Regions from separate parts of the Rhizobium sp. Nf11,1 genome, predicted to be linked through region 3. Evidence: predicted binding sites of a transcription regulator. Region 3 holds the regulator's gene; each other region holds the start of a gene.
What was found. Region 3 encodes LexA, which represses DNA repair genes until DNA is damaged. Its sites were predicted from a motif close to TGTTCNNNNTGTGTTCNG; they were not measured.
Positions count from the first base shown of each region.

Region 1 (4,051 bases), on a different contig from region 3:
AGACGAGGAAGCGGTGCGCCGCGGCGGCAAGCGCATGCTGGAAACGCGCGGCTACACCGTGCATGAGGCTGGCTCGGGCGTCGAGGCGCTGAGCATCATGGAGGAGCTCGAGGGCAAGGTCGACATCGTCGTTTCCGACGTGGTGATGCCTGAAATGGACGGCCCGACGCTGCTGCGCGAGTTGCGTAAAAACTATCCCGACCTGAAATTCATCTTCGTTTCCGGCTATGCCGAGGACGCCTTCGCCCGCAATCTGCCGCCGGATGCGAAATTCGGGTTTTTGCCGAAACCGTTCTCGCTGAAGCAGCTTGCCGTGGTGGTGAAGGAAACGTTGGATAGCTGATTACGGCTTGATGGTTGCGGGGAGGCACACGGCCAACCCTCTCTGAAAATCCTCAAGCCGATAAAACGAACCCACCAATTACTCACCCAACGCCACGGCAATCTCTGCCGCAAGCCGCGCATTGTTTTCCACCAGCGCGATATTCGTCTTCAGGCTCTGGCCGTCCGTCAGGTCGAAAATGGTCGAGAGCAGATAGGGCGTCACCGCCTTGCCGGTGATTTCGTCGCGTTCGGCACTATCAAGCGCCCGCTCGATATAGATCTCCATCTCCTCACGCGCGATTTCGTCGGCTTCCGGCACCGGATTGGCGACGAGCATGCCGCCGTCGATGCCGAGCTGTTCGCGCACCGTCTGGAAATTGGCGATGGCCGCCGGGCTGTTCAGCGAGAGCGGGCTGCGGATACCCGATGAACGCGACCAGAAGGCGGGGAATTCTTCGCTCTCATAGGTGACGACAGGTACGCCGCGGGTCTCCAGCACTTCAAGCGTCTTTGGAATGTCAAGGATCGCCTTGGCGCCGGCGCAGACGACGATAACGCCGGTGCGCGCCAATTCCTCAAGATCGGCTGATATATCGAAGCTTTCCTCAGCGCCGCGATGCACGCCGCCGATACCGCCTGTGGCAAAGACACGAATGCCGGCGCGGGCCGCCGCGATCATCGTCGCAGCAACCGTCGTTGCGCCGGTGCGCCGTTCGGCGATCGCGAAGGCGAGATCGGCGCGTGACACCTTCATGACCTCCTTTGCCTTGGCAAGCTGCTCCAGTTGCGCGGCTTCAAGGCCGATATGAAGGGTGCCGTGGATGACCGCGATCGTCGCCGGCACCGCGCCCTGTTCGCGAATGATCGTCTCGACGCTGCGCGCCATTTCGATATTGCCGGGATAGGGCATGCCATGGGTGATGATGGTCGATTCCAGCGCCACCAGTGGCGCGCCGCGCTGCTTGGCGCTGGCGACGTCCTTCGAATAGGCGATCGGCAGAAGAGGGGAGATGGGCTTGGTCATGGTCTTGTCCTGTGATCGGCAGAGCATGATACCAAAAGCGTGGGCGGCTTTCGAAACGGCATCTTGCTCAACTCTTTAATTCAGCCGCTTCAATGCAGAATTCTGACCTTGGGAACAAGGGCAAGCGCCTCATTCAAGAGATCCGGAGTCAGATTTTCGTTGACGGCGTGCCGTGACTGCACCGTGAGCGCTGCCGCCGCCGCGCCGTAGCGAACGGCCTCCTCAAGCGGCAGGCCTGATATCAAGGCGGCGAGCGTGCCGGCGGCAAGGGAATCGCCGGCGCCGGTAACATCGAGGACGGTTTCGGCGATTGGCGGCTGCAGCGCCACGGCGCGGTCTTTGCAAATCGCAACGAGCTCGCGCCGTCCGCGGGTGACGACGGCGTTTCTGATGCCGATCTCATTCAGGAGCGGCGGCCAACCGCCCGAATCCTCCGGCTGCAAGCCGGTAACGGCAGCGGCTTCGGCCTCGTTCAGGAACAGATAGTCGATATCCCTAATACAGGGTTTCAGCCGGACCACCTTGGCCGGCGAGATGGCGATGGCCGCAACGGGTTTGGCCAGGGAGTTCGCCTTGGCGACGATCGCCGCGATTGTCTCTTCCGGCAGATTGGCGTCGACGAGAATGAAATCATGCGTGGCGAAGGCCTCGCGCACCCAGCGGATGGACAGGCGCCGCGGCACGAAGAAACGGTAGAGATCCATATCGGCGAGGGCGATCACGAGGTCGCCGTTCTTCTCGATGATCGCCGTATAGCTCGGTGTCTTGCGGTCGAGGAAGACGAAGGGCCGGTCGTCGATTCCGGCGAAATCGGCAGCTTCGCCGACCATTTCGCCGAAGGGATCGCCGCCGCGCGGCGAGATCATCGTCACGTGAAAACCCAGTCTTGCAAGGTTACGCGCCGCGTTGAAACCGCCGCCGCCCGGCTCCTCGAACCAGGTGCCGGGATTGCTGGCGCCTGGCGCCGTTTCGCCGGAGATGCGGCCACGCCTGTCGATATGGGCACCGCCGAGAACGAGGATCTTTTTCATCAACTTACCCGGGATCATAAAGTGCGAAGGGCGAATCGATGCTCTTTGCCCGGCTGCGGCAAAGCTTGCGCAGAGGGCCTAAGTCGTTGCTTTGCATCGATAAAACAAATGTAGAACACGGGCCGTTTTACCTTTTTCTTTCAAATGTTTGTGCGCCTATTGCGGGAATGGAACAAATAGGGTACAAACTCGACATTGCTTGAGCGGCTTCAATAACCTAAAGGTGGATCGGATGTCTCAGAATACATTGCGGCTGGTAGAGGACAAATCGGTGGACAAAAGCAAGGCGCTTGAAGCGGCACTCTCACAGATAGAGCGGTCGTTCGGCAAGGGCTCGATCATGAAACTCGGCTCCAACGAGAACGTCGTCGAGATCGAGACGGTTTCGACGGGCTCGCTTGGTCTCGATATCGCGCTCGGAATTGGCGGCTTGCCGAAGGGCCGCATCATTGAAATCTATGGGCCGGAAAGCTCGGGCAAAACAACGCTTGCGCTGCAGACCATTGCGGAATCGCAGAAGAAGGGCGGCATCTGCGCCTTCGTCGATGCCGAACACGCGCTCGATCCAGTCTATGCCCGTAAGCTTGGCGTCGATCTGCAGAATCTGCTGATCTCGCAGCCAGATACCGGAGAGCAGGCGCTCGAAATCACCGACACGCTGGTGCGCTCCGGCGCCGTCGACGTTCTCGTCGTCGACTCGGTCGCCGCGCTGACGCCGCGCGCCGAAATCGAAGGCGAGATGGGCGACAGCCTGCCGGGCATGCAGGCCCGCCTGATGAGCCAGGCGCTGCGCAAGCTGACTGCGTCGATCTCCAAGTCGAACTGCATGGTGATCTTCATCAACCAGATTCGCATGAAGATCGGCGTCATGTTCGGTTCTCCGGAAACGACGACGGGCGGCAATGCGCTGAAATTCTATGCCTCCGTGCGCCTCGACATTCGCCGTATCGGCTCGGTCAAGGAGCGCGAAGAGGTGGTCGGCAACCAGACCCGTGTCAAGGTCGTCAAGAACAAGATGGCGCCTCCCTTCAAGCAGGTCGAGTTCGACATCATGTACGGCGAAGGTGTGTCGAAGACAGGCGAACTCGTCGATCTCGGCGTCAAGGCCGGTATCGTCGAGAAGTCGGGCGCCTGGTTCTCCTATAACAGCCAGCGTCTCGGCCAGGGCCGCGAAAACGCCAAAACCTTCCTGCGCGACAATCCGGATCTCGCCCGCGAAATCGAGCTGGCGCTGCGCCAGAATGCCGGTCTGATCGCCGATCGTTTCCTGCAGAACGGCGGTCCGGATGCCGATGACGGCGATGCCGCCGCGGAAATGTAATTTTCGCGCTTGCACTTGATCCGATATCTCAGCCGGCTGCATTCCCTCATCAGAATGCGGCCGGTTTTGTTTGTCGGCTGGACAGTGGCGGAGGCGAACGTTAAAAGCCGATGGATTTGAATTTATCTGCCTACGGCAGCATTGAAGGGCATAGAATGAGCGGCGTAAACGACATCCGGTCGACCTTCCTCGACTATTTCAAGAAGAACGGCCACGAGATCGTTCCGTCCAGTCCGCTCGTGCCGCGCAACGACCCGACGCTGATGTTCACCAATGCCGGCATGGTGCAGTTCAAGAACGTCTTCACCGGCTTGGAAAAACGTCCTTATGCAACCGCGACAACCTCGCAGA
Region 1 is NZ_JBOBHU010000012.1:203,770-207,820, reverse strand. Features, by position in the region: gene cckA (cell cycle histidine kinase CckA) at 1-343, shown strand, start outside; gene ACQ7C1_RS19370 (pseudouridine-5'-phosphate glycosidase) at 422-1,348, opposite strand; gene ACQ7C1_RS19365 (carbohydrate kinase family protein) at 1,438-2,382, opposite strand; gene recA (recombinase RecA) at 2,612-3,700, shown strand; gene alaS (alanine--tRNA ligase) at 3,856-4,051, shown strand, end outside.
Region 1: a site for LexA is predicted at 2,480-2,497, ahead of recA (recombinase RecA). Genes of this name have one in related genera too.

Region 2 (4,051 bases), on a different contig from region 3:
TTGCCGTGCGGATGGTATTTACCCATCACGTCGCCGGTAACGCGGGCGCATTTGACGTATTTCTTGTTCCAGTCGATGCCGAGCTCGGACATGCCGTAAAGGATGCGCCTGTGCACGGGCTTCAGGCCGTCGCGCACGTCGGGCAACGCGCGGCTGACGATGACGCTCATGGCGTAATCGAGATACGACCGCTGCATTTCCTCCATGATGGAGATGGGCTCGATGCCTGGCGGGAGCTTCCCGCCGCCGGGGGGTGTTTGCTCAGTCAAAACAGATCACGATCTCTTCTAGAATCACTTGAAGATTTATAGCGGAAAGCCTGTTCCCGCGCCATTTTCTGAGCGCGTTTTGAACAGGCTTTTGCGGCCGAAAAAGGGTAAAGCACCGGACTTCTGCGGCCGGACCGGACAAATCCGCCGCGGGCCGCCGCAGCATATTTGCCAAATCGAAATCGCCGCTTCACAATCGTAGAAAACCACGCACCCATATGGGCTTCCGGAGAGACGATGGCAAGCGCCGACCAGTTGATCAACGCCTTTACCACGCTCATCGTCACCATCGACCCGCCGGGGCTCGCACCGCTCTTCCTGGGGCTGACGATCGGCATGAGCCGGACCGAGCGCCGGCAGGTGGCGCTGCGCGGCTCGACCATTGCCTTTATCATCCTTGCCGTCTTTGCCCTGTTTGGCGCAGGCGTGCTCGGCGTGCTCGGGATCTCAATCGGCGCCTTCCGCCTCGCCGGCGGGCTCCTGCTCTTCTGGATCGCCTTCGAGATGGTGTTCGAGAAGCGGCAGGACCGCAAGGAGAAGACGACCGAGGTGGCGATCACCAAGGATCATATCGAGAATATCGCCGTCTTTCCCCTCGCCCTGCCGCTGATCGCCGGCCCCGGTGCGATCTCGGCGACCATTCTGCTTTCCGGCACACTGGCGACTTCAGTCGAAAAAGCCCAACTGATCGGCGTCATCGCCGCCATTCTGCTGCTGACCTTCCTCATGCTGCTGATTGCTGAAAGGCTCGACCGCTTTCTCGGCGTCACCGGTCGGGCGATCCTCACCCGCCTGCTCGGCGTCATCCTCGCAGCCCTTGCGGTGCAGTTCGTCGTCGACGGCGCGAAAGCCGCGCTCAATCTCATCAGCGCGACTCAGCATTGAAATGGCAGCACATGTTCGGGGTGGGTGACCCGACGAGATCAACTGCCGTGACATCAAAGAAAAAGAGCATGACGCCGGCCCGGACATCATGCTCTCGGATGCTCTCACAAAGCTAGAACAGGCGGCCGATCAAAACGGGATGTCGTCGTCGAGATCGCGCGAGAAATTGCCGCCACCACCGCCGCGGCTCGGCGAGGAGGATGACGGGGCGCCGTAGTCGTCGCCATAATCATTGTTGCTGCTGCCCCGGCCGCCGCCAAAGCCGGAGCTCGCGCCGCCGCCATCGCCGCGGCCGTCGAGCATCGTCAGCGTCGAGTTGAAGCCCTGCAGCACGACCTCGGTCGAGTAGCGGTCCTGGCCCTGCTGATCCTGCCACTTGCGGGTCTGCAGCTGGCCCTCGACATAGAGCTTGGCGCCTTTCTTCACATATTGCTCGACGACTTTGCAGAGGCCTTCGTTGAAGACGACCACAGTGTGCCATTCGGTCTTTTCGCGGCGCTCGCCCGAATTGCGGTCGCGCCAGGTTTCCGAGGTCGCGATACGGAGGTTGGCGATCGGCCGGCCATCCTGAGTGCGGCGGATTTCGGGGTCTGCACCCACGTTTCCAACCAGAATTACCTTGTTCACGCTACCAGCCATGCTTTTCACCCTGCCTGCCGCCCTGCCCGGCGGCGTTAATCGATCAGCGCACCTTAAACCATAGCGAACCGCAGATGCGCGCGAACGGTGTTTAATCCACAGTTTATCCCATCAGAAAGCCGCATGCATTCATCAGGAATTTTGTTCTTTATTTGTTCTAGTTTATCCGTATGATCCTGTCAACAGAATCGAAAACCTTGAGTCATCCAGGATATTCAGCCTCGACTCGCCCGCCGGCATCACTAAATAAGGGCTGTTATCCAGAAAACCAAAGCAGAGACGATGAGCGAACTGAAGACGATCTCCATCCGCGGCGCGCGCGAGCACAATCTGAAGAGTATCGATCTCGATCTGCCGCGCAACAAGCTGATCGTCATGACCGGTCTTTCGGGCTCGGGCAAATCCTCGCTCGCCTTCGACACGATCTATGCCGAGGGCCAGCGGCGCTATGTCGAGAGTCTGTCGGCCTATGCCCGGCAATTCCTCGAAATGATGCAGAAGCCCGATGTCGACCAGATCGACGGGCTGTCGCCTGCCATTTCGATCGAGCAGAAGACCACCTCGCGCAACCCGCGCTCGACGGTCGGCACCGTCACCGAGATCTACGACTACATGCGCCTGCTCTTTGCCCGCGTCGGCGTTCCCTATTCGCCGGCGACCGGCCTGCCGATCGAGAGCCAGACCGTCACCCAGATGGTCGACCGCATTCTCGCTTTGGGCGAGGGCACGCGCCTTTACATTCTCGCGCCGCTCGTGCGCGGCCGCAAGGGCGAATACAAGAAGGAACTGGCGGAACTGATGAAGATGGGCTTCCAGCGCGTCAAGGTTGACGGCCAGTTTTACGAGATCGCCGAGGCGCCTGTTCTCGACAAGAAATACAAGCACGACATCGACGTGGTGGTCGACCGTATCGTCGTGCGCCCGGATGTGTCGGCGCGTCTCGCCGACAGCCTTGAAACCTGCCTGAAGCTCGCCGACGGCCTGGCGATCGCCGAATTCGCGGACAAGCCGCTGCCGCCGGAGGAGACCTCGGCCGGTGGCTCTGCCAACAAGTCGCTGAACGAGACGCATGAGCGCGTGCTGTTTTCGGAAAAATTCGCCTGCCCAGTCTCGGGCTTCACCATTCCGGAAATCGAGCCCAGGCTCTTCTCCTTCAACAATCCCTTCGGCGCCTGCCCGACCTGCGACGGTCTCGGCGCCCAGCAGAAGATCGATCCCGACCTGATCGTGCCCGAACCGGAGCGGACGCTGCGCGACGGGGCGATCGCGCCCTGGGCCAAGTCGACCTCGCCCTATTACAACCAGACGCTGGAAGCGCTCGGCAAACATTACGGCTTCAAGCTCGGCACCCGCTGGAACGACCTGTCCGACGAGGCCAAGGACGTCATCCTCAACGGCACCGACGACAAGATCGAGTTCCACTACGCCGACGGCGCCCGTTCCTATACCACCCACAAAAATTTCGAGGGCATCATCACCAATCTCGAGCGCCGATGGAAGGAGACGGATTCCGCCTGGGCGCGCGAGGATATCGAGCGCTTCATGTCGGCCGCCCCCTGCCCGGCCTGCAACGGCTATCGCCTGAAGCCGGAAGCGCTGGCGGTGAAGATCAATAAGCTGCATATCGGCGAAGTGACCGAAATGTCGATCCGCATCGCGCGCGACTGGTTCGAGGCGTTGCCGGCGACATTCAATGCCAAGCAGAACGAGATTGCCGTCCGGATCCTCAAGGAAATCCGTGACCGCCTGCGCTTTTTGAACGATGTAGGCCTGGAATATCTAAGCCTGTCACGCAATTCCGGCACGCTGTCGGGCGGCGAGAGCCAGCGCATTCGCCTCGCCTCGCAGATTGGCTCGGGCCTGACGGGCGTGCTCTACGTACTCGATGAACCATCCATTGGCTTGCATCAGCGCGATAATGCCCGGCTGCTCGACACGCTGAAGCACCTGCGCGACATCGGCAACACCGTCATCGTCGTCGAACATGACGAGGATGCGATCCTGACGGCCGACGACGTGGTCGACATCGGCCCGGCCGCCGGCATACACGGCGGCCAGGTCATCGCCCATGGCACGCCACAGGATATCATGGACAATCCGAAGTCACTCACGGGCAAATATCTCTCCGGCGAACTGGGAGTTCCCGTTCCCGAGGAACGCCGCAAGCCGAAGAAGGGCCGCGAAATCAAGGTGATCGGCGCGCGCGGTAACAATCTGAAGAATGTCACGGCATCCATTCCGCTTGGCGTCTTCACGGC
Region 2 is NZ_JBOBHU010000018.1:38,547-42,597, forward strand. Features, by position in the region: gene gyrA (DNA gyrase subunit A) at 1-269, opposite strand, end outside; gene ACQ7C1_RS23365 (MarC family protein) at 507-1,154, shown strand; gene ACQ7C1_RS23370 (single-stranded DNA-binding protein) at 1,284-1,793, opposite strand; gene uvrA (excinuclease ABC subunit UvrA) at 2,076-4,051, shown strand, end outside.
Region 2: a site for LexA is predicted at 1,936-1,953, ahead of uvrA (excinuclease ABC subunit UvrA). Genes of this name have one in related genera too.

Region 3 (4,051 bases):
ATAAGATCGATCCTGCCCGACGACACCGGCGCCTTTGCCGCTGCGCTGGTGACGGACGAACGGCGCGCCATATCGCACGCGACGACGGAGGCGCTGCGCCAGTCCGGCCTTGCCCATATCGTCGCGATCTCGGGCCTCAACATGGCGCTGTCGGCTGGCATCTTCTTCGTCGGCTTTCGGATGCTGCTCAGCCTCTTTCCCGGCGTCGCCCAAGCCTATCCGACAAAGAAAATCGCCGCTGCCGGCGCGCTCATCGCCGTCACCGCCTATTACCTGATCTCCGGTTTCGGGGTTTCGGCCGAGCGCGCCTTTATCATGATGGCCATCATGCTGATTGCCGTCTTCTTCGACCGGCCGTCGATCAGCCTGCGCAATGTCGTTCTCTCCGCGCTCATCATCATCGCCATTTCACCTTCGGAAGTATTGGGACCGAGCTTTCAGATGTCCTTTGCCGCCACATTGGCCTTGGTATCGGGCTATCAGTTGTGGAAGGACAGGCGTGTCCGCGAAAACGCTTTTCTGAAACTGCCGATCATCAGGCCGGTGGTTGCCGTCGCCGGTTTCTTCGGCGGCGTCTTCCTGACCTCGCTGATCGGCGGCTTTTCCACCGCATTGTTTTCGATCGAGCATTTTCATCGCCTGACGGCTTACGGCCTGCCGGCAAACCTTGCGACGATGCCGATTATCTCCTTCATCGTCATGCCGGCCGGATTGTTGGCGATGTTGCTCATGCCTTTCGGTCTGGACGCTCCGCTCTGGAAGGTCGTCGGATTCGGCCTCGATCTGGTGATTGCGGTTGCCAAGACAGTGTCCGGCTGGGGCGGTGATATCGGCATCGGCCGCTTGCCCGGCTGGTATTTCGCAGTGGCGGTGGCAGGCTTTCTGCTGCTGACGCTGCTGCGCACTCGGCTGCGCCATGTCGGCACATCGATCATCGCCATCTCCACGCTCATCGTGCTGCTTCTGCCGGTTCCCCGGCCGCCGGATCTGGTGATTTCGGAGGATGGCAGTCTGGTTGCGGTCGTCGCGGCTGAGGCAATAGCTTCCAACCGTGAAAACCCGCCGGATTTCATATTCGACCAGTGGCAGAGAGCGCTGGTGCTGCCGACACATGATCCGCCGAAGATGCTGGATGGTCCGGCCATTCCGCCGGAAGGAGAAGACCGCCGTGTCAGGCTTTCCCGCGATCAGCAGAACGAAGCGAGTGCAGCGATGCGGGCAGCCGCCGCAGGCGGTGAAGCAAACCGTTTTTCCTGCGTCAAGAAGGCTTGGTGCACATCAAGACTTGGCAATGGCAATATCGTCACCGTCATCGACAATGCCGCCTATCTCGGCCCGGCCTGCGATACGGCCGATATCGTCGTGACCTCGGTCCGTCTGCGTTTCAATAGCTGCCGTTCAGGCGGCACGCTTTTCACCGGCGAGACGCTGCGCAGGACCGGTTCGCTTGAATTGCGCTTCGCCGATGCCGGCCTGGAGGTCACCACCGCCTTCGATGCTTTGTCGCGACCATGGATGCGCCATCGCGCCTATGATTGGCGCAATGATCGTTTTACCGATTCCAGCCCATCCGGCGTCAGTGATAGCGACGGATGAGGCCGACGAGCTTGCCCTGCACCTTGACGCGGTCGGGCCCGAAGATGCGGGTCTCATAAGCCGGGTTGGCGGCCTCGAGCGCGATCGAGGCACCCTTGCGGCGAAAACGCTTCAGCGTTGCTTCCTCGTCATCGACGAGGGCAACGACGATATCGCCGGGACTGGCGGTACTGCCGTTGCGAATGATCACGGTGTCGCCGTCGAAGATGCCGGCGTCGATCATCGAATCGCCTTTGACCTCCAGCGCATAGTGCTCACCGGAGCCGAGCATATCTGCGGGAACGACGATATCGTGGGTGTTGTTCTGGATCGCCGAGATCGGAACGCCGGCGGCGATACGTCCCATGACCGGCACGGAGACGGAGTTGCCATTGTCGGCGACCGGCTTTGGCGCAGCGGGGGCGGCGACCGGCTGGGGCTTGCCGAGGCTGCCCTCGATGACGCTCGGCGAAAAACCGCGACGCTGAAGACTGGGGTTATAGGCCTCCGGAAGCTTGATCACCTCGAGTGCCCGGGCGCGGTTCGGTAGGCGGCGAATGAAGCCGCGTTCCTCAAGCGCCGTGATCAGGCGGTGAATGCCGGATTTCGAGGCGAGGTCCAGGGCATCCTTCATTTCGTCGAAAGAGGGAGGAACGCCGGATTCCTTCATGCGCTCATGGATGAAAAGGAGAAGCTCCTGTTGTTTGCGCGTGAGCATCGACGTCAGACCCCGTGATTGAAACAAATCCAGAACGGACACTATATGTTCCATATGTGTTCCGCAAGTAGCTAAATTTCCGTAAAAGTTCACGTCAACTCGCGGAGATTTTTATTTTCATTTGCCGGATTGGCGCACATGTCTTGCATTGAGGGAGGTGCTGTCGCACATCTCTTGTCTCTTGCCGGTTTCAGGAGGGATATTCATGAACGCGCATTCCGCCAGGTCGCACCCGCTGGATCATGTCGTGCTGCCCGTGGTCAATATCGATCTGGCGCGTGAGAGGCTCGGCAAGCTCGGTTTCACCGTCGCCGCCGATGCGCGCCATCCCTTCGGAACGGAGAATGCCTGCGTCTTTTTCGCCGACAAGACCTATCTGGAGCCGCTTGGCGTGGCGAGTGTCGACGAGAGCGAAGCAGCGGCCCGCCAGGGCAACGTCTTCATCGCCCGCAATCGCGCCTTCCGTTTCCGCTGCGGCGAGGAGGGACTTTCTGCGCTGGCCTTCCTCAGCGAGGATGCCGACCTCGATCATAAGCGCTTCGTCAGCAACGGCGCGAGCGCCGGTGAGATGTTGCAGTTCAGCCGGCCGATGCGGATGCCGGACGGTTCGGAGAGCGTCGGCAGCTTTAAGCTGGCCTTTGCAGCTGATTTGCGCGCCCCCGATTTCTTTCTCTTTACTTGCCAGCGCATCAATTCGTTCCCTACAGATCGCGCCGCGCTGGAGACGCACGCCAATGGCGTGATCGGCATTGCCGAGATCGCACTTTGTGCACCGGACCCGGCGGCATTCGCCGCCTTCGTCGGGCTCGCGATTGGGCAGGCGGCGGTGGAGAAAACCGGTTTCGGCATGAATATCGCGGCATCGAATGCAAAGATCAGCTTGATGACGCCGGAAGGGCTGGAGGCCTATTTCGAAACCACTGTCTCATCAGCCGATCGCGGCCTGCGGGGGCGGGCAATCCTCTTCACCGTCATCGATCTTGCCGTGACAGAAGCGCATTTGGGTGCTAACGGGATCACATTCACACGCAAGAACAATCGCATTCTGGTGAAGCCCACGCCCGGGCAGGGTGCGCTCTTCGCCTTCGAGGAAACACGATGAGCACCGACACGAATTCCGAAGTCAGGATCGGCGAAGGCGGAGGCCAGGTCACTTTTTCCAATACTGGCCGCTTGTCGCTGATCGCCGGTCCATGCCAGATGGAGAGCCGGGATCACGCCTTCATGGTCGCCGGCACGCTGAAGGAGCTTTGCGGCAAGCTCGGCATTGGCCTCGTCTACAAGAGCTCCTTCGACAAGGCGAACCGTACCTCGCTCTCGGCTGAACGCGGCATCGGCCTGGAAAAGGGCATGGAGGTCTTTGCCGACCTCAAGAAGGAATTCGGCTTTCCCGTCATAACCGACGTCCATACGGCCGAGCAATGCGCCGAGGTGGCCAAGGTGGTCGATGTTCTGCAGATCCCGGCCTTCCTCTGCCGTCAGACCGACCTTCTGATCGCCGCCGCCAAGACCGGCCGCGCCGTCAATGTCAAGAAGGGCCAGTTCCTCGCCCCTTGGGATATGAAGAACGTTCTGAAGAAGCTCAACGCCAGCGGCAATTCGAATGTGCTCTTGTGCGAGCGCGGTGCCTCCTTCGGCTACAATACGCTGGTTTCCGACATGCGTTCGCTGCCGATCATGGCGGCGATGGGAGCTCCCGTCATTTTTGACGCCACCCATTCCGTGGCGCAGCCGGGCGGGCAGGGCGATTCCTCCGGC
Region 3 is NZ_JBOBHU010000017.1:40,484-44,534, forward strand. Features, by position in the region: gene ACQ7C1_RS22740 (ComEC/Rec2 family competence protein) at 1-1,596, shown strand, start outside; gene lexA (transcriptional repressor LexA) at 1,577-2,293, opposite strand; gene ACQ7C1_RS22750 (VOC family protein) at 2,499-3,395, shown strand; gene kdsA (3-deoxy-8-phosphooctulonate synthase) at 3,392-4,051, shown strand, end outside.